Regions from separate parts of the Streptomyces sp. NPDC029956 genome, predicted to be linked through region 1. Evidence: riboswitches for the same ligand, from Rfam matches in the RefSeq annotation. Region 1 holds a riboswitch; the other holds the start of a gene.
The links. A riboswitch is a leader RNA that binds a small molecule or an ion and turns the genes downstream of it on or off. The one in region 1 is predicted to bind cyclic di-AMP.
Positions count from the first base shown of each region.

Region 2: another riboswitch for cyclic di-AMP. It lies ahead of ACZ4XX_RS22765 (M23 family metallopeptidase); the one in region 1 lies ahead of ACZ4XX_RS26885 (transglycosylase family protein).

Region 1 covers NZ_JBVHZJ010000038.1:55,132-63,779, reverse strand. Annotated here, with positions in the region: gene ACZ4XX_RS26895 (cytochrome P450 family protein) at 1-968, shown strand, start outside; gene ACZ4XX_RS26890 (transglycosylase family protein) at 1,118-2,242, shown strand; cyclic di-AMP (ydaO/yuaA leader) riboswitch at 2,501-2,674, shown strand; gene ACZ4XX_RS26885 (transglycosylase family protein) at 2,678-3,400, shown strand; gene eno (phosphopyruvate hydratase) at 3,768-5,054, shown strand; gene ACZ4XX_RS26875 (FtsB family cell division protein) at 5,173-5,643, shown strand; gene ACZ4XX_RS26870 (DUF501 domain-containing protein) at 5,685-6,230, shown strand; gene ACZ4XX_RS26865 (Ppx/GppA phosphatase family protein) at 6,227-7,141, shown strand; gene ACZ4XX_RS26860 (NAD(P)/FAD-dependent oxidoreductase) at 7,511-8,648, shown strand, end outside.
Region 2 covers NZ_JBVHZJ010000029.1:19,736-23,979, forward strand. Annotated here, with positions in the region: gene ACZ4XX_RS22760 (GntR family transcriptional regulator) at 1-287, opposite strand, end outside; gene ACZ4XX_RS22765 (M23 family metallopeptidase) at 501-1,271, opposite strand; cyclic di-AMP (ydaO/yuaA leader) riboswitch at 1,284-1,449, opposite strand; gene ACZ4XX_RS22770 (M16 family metallopeptidase) at 1,650-3,017, opposite strand; gene ACZ4XX_RS22775 (M16 family metallopeptidase) at 3,044-4,244, opposite strand, start outside.

The sequences.
Region 1 (8,648 bases):
TGCGGCGGCTCGTCTCGAAGGCCTTCACCCCGCGCCGGGTCGCCGAGTTCACCCCGCGCGTACAGGAGTTGACCGACCGGCTCATCGACTCCTTCGCGGAGAAGGGGAGCGCGGACCTCATCCACGAGTTCGCCTTCCCGCTCCCCATCTACGCGATCTGCGACCTGCTCGGCGTGCCCGAGGAGGACCAGGACGACTTCCGCGACTGGGCCGGGATGATGATCCGGCACGGAGGCGGCCCGCGCGGCGGGGTCGCGCGCTCGGTCAAGAAGATGCGCGGCTATCTCGCCGAGCTGATCCACCGCAAGCGGGAGGAGCCCGGGGAGGACCTCATCTCGGGGCTCATCAAGGCCTCCGACCACGGCGAGCACCTCACCGAGAACGAGGCCGCCGCGATGGCCTTCATCCTTCTCTTCGCCGGCTTCGAGACGACCGTCAACCTCATCGGCAACGGCATGTACCAGCTCCTGCGTCACCCCGGGCAGCGCGAGCTGCTCCAGGCGTCGGTCGCGGCCGGGGAGACCGGACTCCTGGAGACCGGGATCGAGGAGCTGCTGCGGTACGACGGGCCGGTGGAGATGGCCACCTGGCGGTACGCGACCGAGCCCCTGACCCTCGGCGGGCAGGACATCCCTGCGGGCGACCCCGTCCTCGTGGTGCTCGCCGCCGCGGACCGGGACCCGGAGCGCTTCGACGGGCCGGACACCCTGGACCTGACCCGGCGCGACAACCAGCACCTCGGGTACGGGCACGGCATCCACTACTGCCTGGGCGCGCCGCTCGCGCGGCTCGAAGGGCAGACCGCGCTCGCCACTCTGCTGACTCGGCTTCCGGACCTGCGACTTGCCGCCGATCCGGAGGAACTGAGGTGGCGCGGCGGGCTCATCATGCGCGGATTGCGCACGCTTCCGGTGGAGTTCTCCCCTTCCGCACGACCTCCACGAAATGACGATCCGTCAGAACTGTGATCTTCGCGTGATCGCGGGTGCATCGACTTGTGATGAGCGTTCGAATAGGGCTACGTTCCCCGTCAGCTCGGTTCGTCAACGTGGTTGAGTAATTCGGCCACGTCGGCAACTCGGGTCGTCCACACAGTCGTCACGCGAAAGGCGCTCCTATGCGTTCCGGGAACGGACGTCACCGTCGCCCCCGTCAGGCCCCCGCAATCGTCGTCGCCGCGGGCGTGACCGGCTCCGCCATGGCGCTGCCGCTGCTCGCCACCGGGTCCGCCTCCGCCGCAGACGCCGCCACCTGGGACCGGGTCGCCGAGTGCGAGTCCGGCGGCCAGTGGAGCGCCAACTTCGGCAACGGCATGTACGGCGGGCTCCAGTTCACCCAGGACAGCTGGGAGCGCAACGGCGGTCTGACGTACGCGCCCAGCCCCGACCTGGCCAGCAGGGCCCAGCAGATCGCGGTGGCCGAGAAGGCCCTTGCCAAGGGCTCCAACGAGTGGGCCACCTGCGCGCCGATCGCCGGCCTGACGAACGACGGCACGTCGCCCGGCGTGGACCCGGGCCCCGCGAGCGTCCCCAAGGCTCCCACGGGCCCGGTTCCCGAGTCGAACTGGACCACCGGCCTTCCCGGCACCTCAGGGGAGTCCTCGGACGAGGCGAAGAAGCCGGAGAAGTCCCAGGCCGCGAAGAAGGCCACGGAGACGACTTCGCCCACCACGGCTGCCACACCCGTCTCGCCGACCGCTCCCGTCACACCGACCACTCCGACGAGCCCGTCCGTGTCGACCGACCCGGGCCACCCGACCGTGCCCGCCACTCCGGGTGCGCCCGATGGGTCCGTTACGCCGGGTACGCCCGTTACGCCCGGAACGCCGAGCGCGCCGGGGGCCACCACGCCCGGTGGGCCGACGGATGACGTGTCGTCGGCCACGCCCGGAACCGGGAAGCATCGGGGCGACGCCGCCCCGGAGGAAACCGGCAAGCCGGACAGTTCTACCGAATCCGGTAGACATGCTTCGTCGGATGGCAAGCTCACCGAAAAGCCCGTGAAGGACTCCCCGGCTGACGCTTCGAAGGAATCGGACGCAACGGACAGTCAGGGCAAGTCGGGCGCCTACCTCGTACAGCCGGGCGACAACCTGTCCGCCATTGCGGAGGAGAACGAACTCCCCGGAGGCTGGACCGCCCTCTACGACGCCAACCGGCAGACCGTGGGCGTGGATCCGGACCTCATCCTCCCTGGTCAGGCCCTCGATCTGACGAACGGTTCGACCGCGTCGGCGGAGTGATTCGGGCGCTAATGTCCGGTTCTGGGCAAGTGAGACATGGGTCTCTTCGCCCCAACTGGCGTGTCCCGTCCGCAAACTTTGCTGCCGTTACCTCTCACCTGCACAAACACCCCCCGCCGGAAGGCAAGTAGGGGCGTTATTTCCGTAATACGCCTCTTTGAACTTCCGGTGGGTCTGTGTCTACGGTCGTCACCGCTCGCCACCGCGGGCCCCGTCGACCGAAACGCCGAATCCTGCCGTCGGCCGATGGGAACAGTCGTCGCGCAAGCGCCGAAGGCAGGAGTGGGGGACCCAAGGTAAGTGCCGGTCCCGGCCGTTGAGACAGACGGCCGGCGAACGGCTTGGGGTGAAGCCGCGCGCTAGGACGCGCGGCCGGGCAACTTTCCGGCCCGAACCCGACAGCTCACCTCACAGGCGTCGGTGAGGAGAATCTCCATGCTGTTTTCCGGTAAGGGCAAACACCGCCGTCCCTCCAAGGCCACCCAGGTCGTCACGCTCGTCGGCGTCACCGGTGTCGCCGTCGCCGCCCCGCTGATGACCGCGGGCACCGCCTCGGCCGCCACGGTCTCCGAGTGGGACACCGTCGCCGCGTGCGAGTCCGGCGGCAACTGGTCCATCAACACGGGCAACGGCTACTACGGCGGCCTGCAGTTCTCGGCCTCCACCTGGGCCGCGTACGGCGGCACCGCCTACGCCGCGACCGCCAACCAGGCGTCGAAGTCCCAGCAGATCGCCATCGCCGAGAAGGTCCTCGCGGGCCAGGGCAAGGGCGCCTGGCCGTCCTGCGGCGTGGGCCTCTCCGGCGCCTCGCCGAACACCGGTGCCGCCGAGAGCGCGCCGCAGCAGAGCACCCACCAGCCGCAGCAGGAGCGGAAGGCCGAGCAGCCGACCACCCGCAGCGAGCAGCGTCAGGCCCCGAAGAAGACCGCGCAGCAGGCCGCTCCGCAGGCCGCCGCGAAGAAGACCGTCACCACCCCGACCGGCAAGAAGGTCAAGAAGGGCGACGGCGAGTACAAGGTCGTGGCCGGCGACACCCTCAGCAAGATCGCCCAGGCGCAGGGCGTCAAGGGTGGCTGGGCCGAGCTCTTCGAGCTGAACAAGGGCGTCGTCGAGAACGCCGACCTCATCTACCCGGGCCAGCAGCTTCACCTGAAGTGAGCCCGGCGGTCCGCGTGAGTCCGGCGGCTCACGCGGCCCCTCCGACCCTCCCGCGGTGACCACCCCGGCCCGACGTGCCCATCCCCCGTGCGCGTCGGGCCGGGGTTCCCCGTTTCCGGCGGGCGTACGGAGGGATCGGCACGGTACTCGGGGGAGGGCCCGCGGGGCGGACCGCGCGATCGGCACGGTTACCGACCGGTAGATCTGAGGCCCTTCGTCCCGAGATGCATGCCCTTGGGTCCTTTTTCGTCCCAGGGGGCGGGCGCCCGGCTGGCCGGAGCCCCCGAGCCGGTTAGGCTCATGTCGCAAGGCCAAGCGACCCTGCACCGACCTTGCGTCACATCCAGCGTCACATCCCAAAAAGGAGATGCTCGTGCCGTCCATCGACGTCGTCGTAGCCCGGGAAATCCTGGACTCCCGAGGCAACCCCACGGTCGAGGTCGAGGTCGGCCTCGACGACGGCAGCACCGGCCGTGCTGCTGTTCCGTCCGGCGCCTCCACCGGTGCGTTCGAGGCCATCGAGCTTCGCGACGGTGACCCGAACCGCTACCTGGGCAAGGGTGTCGAGAAGGCCGTCCTCGCCGTCATCGAGCAGATCGGCCCGGAGCTCGTCGGCTACGACGCCACCGAGCAGCGCCTGATCGACCAGGCCATGTTCGACCTGGACGCCACCGAGAACAAGGGCTCCCTCGGCGCCAACGCCATCCTCGGCGTCTCCCTCGCCGTCGCGCACGCCGCGTCCGAGGCCTCGGACCTCCCGCTCTTCCGCTACCTCGGCGGCCCGAACGCGCACCTGCTGCCCGTTCCGATGATGAACATCCTCAACGGTGGGTCGCACGCCGACTCCAACGTGGACATCCAGGAGTTCATGATCGCCCCGATCGGCGCGGAGTCCTTCTCCGAGGCCCTCCGCTGGGGCGCCGAGATCTACCACACCCTCAAGGCCGTGCTGAAGCGCAAGGGCCTCTCCACCGGCCTCGGCGACGAGGGCGGCTTCGCGCCGAACCTCGAGTCGAACCGCGCCGCCCTCGACCTCATCGTCGAGGCCATCAAGGAGGCCGGCTACACCCCGGGCTCCGACGTCGCGCTCGCGCTCGACGTGGCCGCGTCCGAGTTCTACAAGGACGGCAAGTACGAGTTCGAGGGCAAGTCCCGCTCGGCCGCCGAGATGACCGAGTACTACGAGGAGCTCGTCTCCGCGTACCCGATGGTCTCCATCGAGGACCCGCTGTACGAGGACGACTGGGCCGGCTGGAAGGTCCTCACCGACAAGCTGGGCTCCAAGGTCCAGATCGTCGGCGACGACCTCTTCGTCACCAACCCGGAGCGCCTGGCCCGTGGCATCGAGGAGGGCACCGCGAACGCCCTCCTGGTCAAGGTCAACCAGATCGGCTCGCTGACCGAGACCCTCGACGCCGTCGAGCTCGCCCAGCGCAACGGCTTCAAGTGCATGATGTCCCACCGCTCCGGCGAGACCGAGGACGTCACCATCGCCGACCTCGCGGTCGCCGTGAACTGCGGCCAGATCAAGACCGGCGCCCCGGCCCGCTCGGACCGTGTCGCCAAGTACAACCAGCTGCTGCGCATCGAGGAGATCCTCGACGACGCCGCGGTCTACGCCGGCCGCAGCGCCTTCCCGCGCTTCAAGGGCTGATCACCCCGCAAGGCTGATCGACGGCTGAGCCCCTCCGCAGGGCGGCTTCCGTACGTCCCCGTACTCGGTCCCGTACCGTGTGCGGGGACGTCCGCGTGAACAGGGGAGGCGACACGACATGGCCGCGAAGGACCGGGACCGGTTCTCCACCGCGACCCGGATCAGACTGCTCGGCGAGCAGACCGCCGCCCGTGTCTACCGTTCCCAGACCCGCCGCCAGGCCCGCCGTTCCCGGCTCACCGGCCGCGCGGCCTTCCTCGCCCTGGTCGTCTGCTCCCTCGTCGTGGCGCTCGCCTACCCGATGCGGAGCTACGTCTCCCAGCAGGGCGAGATCGCCGAGCAGGAGCGCAGGGCCGCCGAGGCCGCCCGCCGGGTCGAGGAGCTCAGGGACGAGAAGGCCCGCCTCCAGGACCCGGCCTACGTCCGCCGCCTCGCCCGCGAGCACCTCCACTACGTGCTGCCCGGCGAGACCGGCTTCACCGTGAACGACCCCGACGCGGAGCAACGGCCCCGCGGCGACCAGGGCGCGGCGGACCGCCCCTGGTACGACAACCTCTGGGACGGCGTCGACCACGCCGACCGCCCCTGACCCCTCCTCCGCACCAGACGAGCAAGGCAACCGAGACAAACATGGAAACGCCCCCTCCGCAGACCGAACGCACCGAGCCCACCGAGCGGGACATCGCCGCCTTCGAGCTCCAGCTCGGCCGGCCGCCCCGCGGCCTGCGCGCCATCGCGCACCGCTGCCCGTGCGGCAACCCGGACGTCGTCGAGACCGCGCCCCGGCTCCCCGACGGCACGCCGTTCCCGACCACGTACTACCTGACCTGCCCCCGGGCGGCCTCGGCCATCGGGACCCTGGAGGCCAACGGGGTCATGAAGGAGATGCAGGCCCGGCTCGCCACCGACCCGGAGCTCGCCGCCGCCTACCGGGCCGCGCACGAGGACTACATCGCACGCCGTGACGCCATCGAGGTCCTGGAGGGCTTCCCGAGCGCCGGCGGCATGCCGGACCGCGTGAAGTGCCTGCACGTCCTCGTCGGCCACTCGCTGGCCGCCGGACCCGGGGTGAACCCGTTCGGCGACGAGGCGCTCGCGATGCTGCCGGAGTGGTGGGCGAAGGGCGCCTGTGTCACGCCGTGCGCGGACAAGGAAGAGAAGGAGTCCGCGGAATGACCCGGGTCGCCGGAATCGACTGCGGTACGAACTCCATCCGCCTCCTCGTCGCCGACGTCCACCCCGAGACGGGCGACCTGATCGAGCTGGACCGGCGGATGACGATCGTCCGGCTCGGCCAGGGCGTCGACAAGACGGGGCGCCTCGCGCCCGAGGCCCTGGAGCGGACCTTCGCGGCCTGCCGCGCGTACGCCGAGGTCATCGAGGAGCTGGGTGCCGAGAAGCTCCGCTTCGTCGCCACCTCCGCCTCCCGCGACGCCGAGAACCGCGCGGACTTCGTGAACGGGGTCGTGGAGATCCTCGGCGTCGAACCCGAGGTGATCACCGGCGACCAGGAGGCCGCGTTCTCCTTCACCGGGGCCACCGGCGAGCTGCACGGCGACGACCGCCGGCTGGTCGTGGACATCGGCGGCGGCTCGACCGAGTTCGTCGTCGGCAACCGGCACGTCGAGGCGGCCCGCTCCGTCGACATCGGCTGCGTCCGGCTCACCGAGCGGCACGTCCGGCACGACCCGCCGACCGCCGAGGAGGCCGACGCGATCCGCGCCGACGTCCGGGCCGCGCTCGACCTGGCCGCCGAGACCGTCCCGATCGACACCGCCGAGACCCTCGTCGGGCTCGCCGGTTCGGTCACCACGGTCGCCGCCATCGCCCTCGGGCTCCCGGAGTACGACTCCGAGAAGATCCACCACGCCCGGATCTCCGCCGCCCAGGTCGCCGAGGTCACCGACCGGCTGCTCGCCTCCACCCACGCCGAGCGGGCCGCGATCCCCGTCATCCACCCCGGCCGGGTCGACGTGATCATCGCCGGCGCGATCGTCCTGAGGGAGATCGTCGAGCGGGTCGGAGCGCACGAGGTCGTCGTCAGCGAGCACGACATCCTCGATGGGATCGCCCTATCCGTCGCATAGTGGGCACCTATCGAGCCTCCTGACGACGTGCCGTCGGGAAAGTTCGTGAAGTTCTTCACAAGGAAAAGGGCCCTGGCGGCGTCCGAGGGGGGTCTTTGGGCCCTTCGGGGGGTGCCTCAGGGCCCTTTCGCAGGCGCGGGGGCAGATTCGCTCGATGTTTCCATCGCGTGAACGGGTGCCTTGGTTCAGCGTTAACGGAGGCTCTCCAGGCCAGTTCACAAGGGGTGAACAACGTTCGCCCGTGCACCCCGGTTCCTTTGCAGCACCATGACATGGATCACGTGGGCGGCGGAGTGTAGCAGAGGTGTCCGAAGACCTTGTGAAGGGGCGCACGAGCACCCCCCTCAGGAGGGGTGGATACTCGATCTCATGAGCACCACGGAGCGTCCCAGGATCCTCGTAGTAGGCGGCGGGTACGTAGGCCTGTACGCAGCTCGGCGCATCCTCAAGAAGATGCGCTACGCGGAGGCGACCGTCACGGTCGTCGACCCGCGGTCGTACATGACCTACCAGCCCTTCCTCCCCGAAGCCGCCGCCGGCAGCATCTCGCCGCGCCACGTCGTCGTCCCGCTGCGACGCGTCGTGCGCGGAGCCGAGGTGCTCACCGGCCGGGTCACCACCATCGACCAGGACCGCAAGGTCGCCACGATCGCGCCGCTCGTCGGCGAGGCGTACGAGCTGCCTTTCGACTACCTGGTCATCGCGATGGGCGCCGTCTCCCGTACCTTCCCGATCCCCGGCCTCGCCGAGCAGGGCATCGGCATGAAGGGCATCGAGGAGGCCATCGGCCTGCGCAACCACGTCCTCGAGCAGCTCGACAAGGCCGACTCGACCACCGACGAGGAGGTCCGCCGCAAGGCGCTGACCTTCGTCTTCGTGGGCGGCGGCTTCGCCGGCGCGGAGACCATCGGCGAGGTCGAGGACCTGGCCCGTGACGCCGCGAAGTACTACCAGAACGTGTCGCGCGAGGACATGCGCTTCGTCCTGGTCGACGCGGCCGACAAGATCCTTCCCGAGGTGGGCCCCAAGCTCGGCCAGTACGGCAAGGAGCACCTGGAGAGCCGCGGGATCGAGATCTACCTCGAGACCTCCATGGACTCCTGCGTCGACGGCCACGTCGTGCTGAAGAACGGCCTCGAGGTCGACTCCAACACGATCGTGTGGACCGCCGGCGTGAAGCCGAACCCGGCGCTCTCCCGCTTCGGTCTGCCGCTCGGCCCCCGCGGCCACGTGGACTGCAACGAGAAGCTCCAGATCAACGGCCTCGACTACGCGTGGGCCGCGGGCGACAACGCCCAGGTCCCGGACATGGTCGGCCGCAAGGCGGGCAACCCGAACGCCTGGTGCCCGCCGAACGCCCAGCACGCCCTGCGCCAGGCCAAGGTCCTCGGCGACAACGTGGTGGCCGGCATGCGCGGCTTCCCGCAGAAGGAGTACAGCCACGCCAACAAGGGCGCCGTGGCCGGCCTCGGTCTGCACAAGGGCGTCGCGATGATCGTCATGGGCA
Region 2 (4,244 bases), on a different contig from region 1:
CGCCGCTGGGCGGCACGGGCCGCCCCCAGCGGTTCGAGCAGCGCCCGCATGTCCAGCAGATCGGCGGCCTCCTGCTCGGTGGGCTCGGCGACATGCGCCCCGGCGTGGCGGCGGGAGACGACGAAGCCCTCGGACTCCAGGGTGCGCAGGGCCTCTCGGACCGGGACACGGGAGACCCCGTACCGGCGGGCCAGCTGGTCCTCGGTCAGCCGGCTGCCCCGCTCGAAGACGCCGGAGACGATGTCGTCCCGGATCGCCGTGCATACCGAGTGCGCGGGAATGCGCATGTCCGACCTCCGCCTTGGTCTGCGCGAGTCAATTCCGACGGCGCCTGTTCTGCGCCCGATCTGCGACTCTATTGCAGCGCGCCGGAATTTCCGATGCCCCGGTGGAATATCGATGTCCCGCGACCGACGAAAAGCCCCGGCTCTGTACGAGCCGGGGCTTTTGCGATGCGAGGGGGCGGCGAACCGCCGGCCCTGCGCGACGGGCGTCCTGGATCAGACGTCGACGCCGCGGGCGCGCAGGTACGAGACCGGGTTGATGTCGGAGCCGTACTCGGACGTCGTCCGCGCCTCGAAGTGGAGGTGCGGGCCGGTCGAGTTCCCGGTCGAACCCGAGATGCCTATCCGCTCACCCGGCTCGACGCTCTGGCCGACGTAGACCCCGATGGAGGAGAGGTGACCGTACTGGGTGTACGTGCCGTCGTTCATCCGGATGACGATGTTGTTGCCGTACGCGCCGCCCCAGCCGGCCTCGACGACGGTGCCCGAGCCGACGGAGACGACGTTGCTGCCGTAGGAGGCGTGGAAGTCGATGCCGGAGTGGCTGCCGGAGGACCAGAGCGAGCCGCCGGTCTGGTAGCCGGTGGACACGTACGTGCCCTCGACGGGCAGCTGGAAGGAGGCCAGGCGGCGGCGCTCGGCCTCGCGGGCCGCACGCTGCTCGGCCTGGCGGATCTCCTTGGCACGGGCCTCGGCCTTGCGCTTCGCCTCGGCCTTGGCCTTCGCCTTGGCGGCGACCTCGAAGGCCTCCTGCTCCTGGGCGGCGGCCTGGGCGTCGATCCGCTCGGCGAGGTCGTCCTCGGTGATCACCTTGGTGAGACCGGTGTCCTCGGGCGAGCGGTGGTCCGTGTCGGCGGCGAGCGCCGGGGAAGCGAGGGTTCCGATGACGCCTGTGGTGGCGAGCGTCGCCGCGCCGGCGATGCCCACGCCGCGGCGCGCCATCCGGCTCGGAGCACGATGCTTCCCGGTGGCACGGGTGAACGCCATGTAGGGGCTGATCCTTTCCTTCCCTCTCGCCTACCGGGTTAGCTGACGGGTTCGGAGCAGGAAGGTCTCCTACGAGCCCCTCCGTACGAGACGAAGGCGCCCGATTCACCCCAGGGACTACGTGTGGGTCCCCGGCTCCCCAGGCTCGCGCCTGACGGGGACTCGGCGATGTCTGTCCGATGCCGCGGATGCGGCACGTGCAACTGACGAACAGACGCACTGACGCTATGCGGATCGTCTTTCAATCACCAACCGGACACGCATTTTGTAAGACATGCCACAGGCCATAGGGCCACTCTTGATCTCAATACGGACAAAGGGGAGGACCCCGACGAACTATGCCGTCGGGGCCCTCCCTTGCCGTGTCGGCGGCGTGAATCAGCCGGTCACGACGGTCACTTCACCGATCCCGAGCGCGCGCACCGGATCCGCGATCTGCGCCGCGTCGCCGACGAGCACCGTGACGAGCCGGTCCACCGGGAAGGCGCTGACCACGGCCGCCGTCGCCTCGACCGTGCCGGTCTCGGCCAGCCGGGCGTACAACTGGGCCTGGTAGTCGTCCGGCAGGTGCTGCTCGACCTGGTCGGAGAGCGTCCCGGCGACGGAGGCGGCGGTCTCGTACTTGAGCGGCGCGACCCCCACCAGGTTCTGCACGGCCGTCTCCCGCTCGGCGTCGGTGAGGCCCTCCGCGGCCAGCGTCCGCAGCACCTTCCACAGGTCGTCAAGAGCCGGGCCGGTGTTGGGCGTGTCGATGGAACCGCTGATCGCGAGCATCGAGGCGCCGTTCCCCCGGCCGTCCGAGCGGAGCACCTGCCCGAAGGCACGCACGCCGTACGTGTAGCCCTTCTCCTCGCGCAGGACCCGGTCGAGCCGCGAGGTGAGGGTGCCGCCCAGGCAGTACGTGCCCAGGACCTGGGCCGGCCAGACGCTGTCGTGGCGGTCGGGTCCGACCCGGCCGATCAGCAACTGGGTCTGGACGGCGCCGGGCCGGTCCACGATGACGACCCGTCCGGTGTCGTCGGCGGTGATCGGCGGCATCGGGAGCGGCTCGGCCGGCTCGCCGGTCCAGGCGCCCAGGGTCTCGGCGAGGACCTTGTCCAGATCGACACCCGTGAGGTCGCCGACGACCACGGCGGTGGCCGTGGCGGGCCGGACGTGCGCCTCGTAGAAGGCGCGGACCGCGGCGGCGTCGATCGCCTCGACGGTCTCCTCGGTGCCCTGGCGCGGCCGGGACATCCGGGCCTCGGCCGGGAACAGCTCCTTGGAGAGCTGCTTGGCGGCGCGGCGGGACGGGTTGGCCGTCTCGTGCGGGATCTCGTCGAGGCGGTTGCGCACCAGGCGCTCGACCTCGGTCTCGAGGAACGCCGGCGCGATCAGTGCCTCGGAGACGAGACCGAGCGCCTTGGGCAGCCGGGAGACGGGAACCTCCAGGGAGACCCGTACGCCCGGGTGGTCGGCGTGCGCGTCGAGCGTCGCGCCGCAGCGCTCCAGCTCGGCCGCGAACTCCTCGGCGCTCTGCTGGTCCGTGCCCTCGAAGAGCGCGCGGGCCATGATGGTGGCGACACCGTCGAGACCGGCGGGCTCGGCGTCCAGCGGGGCCGGCAGGAAGATCTCCACGGCCACGACCTGCTGGCCGGGACGGTGACTGGTGAGCAGCGTCAGGCCGTTGTCCAGGGTGCCTCGGTCCGGGGCCGGGAAGGCCCAGGGCCGGGCGACGCCGGGCGTCGGCTGCGGGTGGAAGTCCATGCTCGTCAAAGACGCGGCGGCGTCGGTCACTGGTCCGCTCCCTCTTCCTCGTCGTCGCCGTTGTCACTCTGTTCGGTCGCCAGCGGCTCGTAGACCAGCACCGCGCGGTTGTCGGGGCGCAGCGTGGCCGCGGCCACGGCCTGCACCTCGTCGGCGGTGACCGCCAGGACGCGGTCCACGGCGGTCAGCGCGAGCTGCGGGTCGCCGAACAGCACGGCGTACCGGCACAGTTCGTCGGCGCGGCCCGCGACGGTGCCGAGCCGGTCGAGCCACTCGCGCTCCAACTGGGCCTGCGCGCGCTCCATCTCCTCGGGCGTGGGGCCCTCGGCGGCGAACCGGGCGAGCTCCTCGTCGACGGCCGCCTCGATCTGCGGGACCTCGACACCGCCGGAGGTCTTGACGTCCAGCCAGCCGAGCGAGGGCGCGCCGGCGAGCCGCAGCATGCCGAAGCCGGCGGCGACGGCCGTACGGTCGCGGCGGACCAGGCGGTTGTGGAGGCGGGAGGACTCGCCGCCGCCGAGGACCGTCAGGGCCAGGTCGGCGGCGTCGCAGGCGCGCGTGCCGTCGTGCGGCAGCCGGTAGGCCGCCATCAGCGCGCGGGCCGGGACCTCCTCCTCGACCACCTCGCGCAGCTGCTCGCCGATGACCTCGGGCAGGTCGCCGGAGCGCGGTGCGGGCTTGCCGTCGTGGCCGGGGATGGAGCCGAAGTACTTCTCGACCCAGGCGAGGGTCTCCTCCGGGTCGATGTCGCCGACGACCGAGAGCACGGCGTTGTTCGGGGCGTAGTACGTGCGGAAGAAGTTCCGCGCGTCCTCCAGGGTGGCCGCGTCCAGGTCGGCCATCGACCCGATCGGCGTGTGGTGGTACGGGTGCCCCTCCGGGTAGGCCAGGGCGGTCAGCTTCTCGAAGGCCGTGCCGTACGGCACGTTGTCGTAGCGCTGGCGGCGCTCGTTCTTGACGACGTCCCGCTGGTTCTCCATGGACTCGTCGTCCAGGGCGGCGAGCAGCGAGCCCATGCGGTCGGCCTCCAGCCAGAGCGCGAGCTCCAGCTGGTGCGTGGGCATGGTCTCGAAGTAGTTGGTGCGCTCGAAGCTCGTCGTGCCGTTGAGGGAGCCGCCGGCGCCCTGCACGAGCTCGAAGTGCCCGTTCCCGTGGACCTGCTTCGAGCCCTGGAACATCAGGTGCTCGAAGAGGTGGGCGAGGCCCGTGCGGCCCGGGACCTCGTGC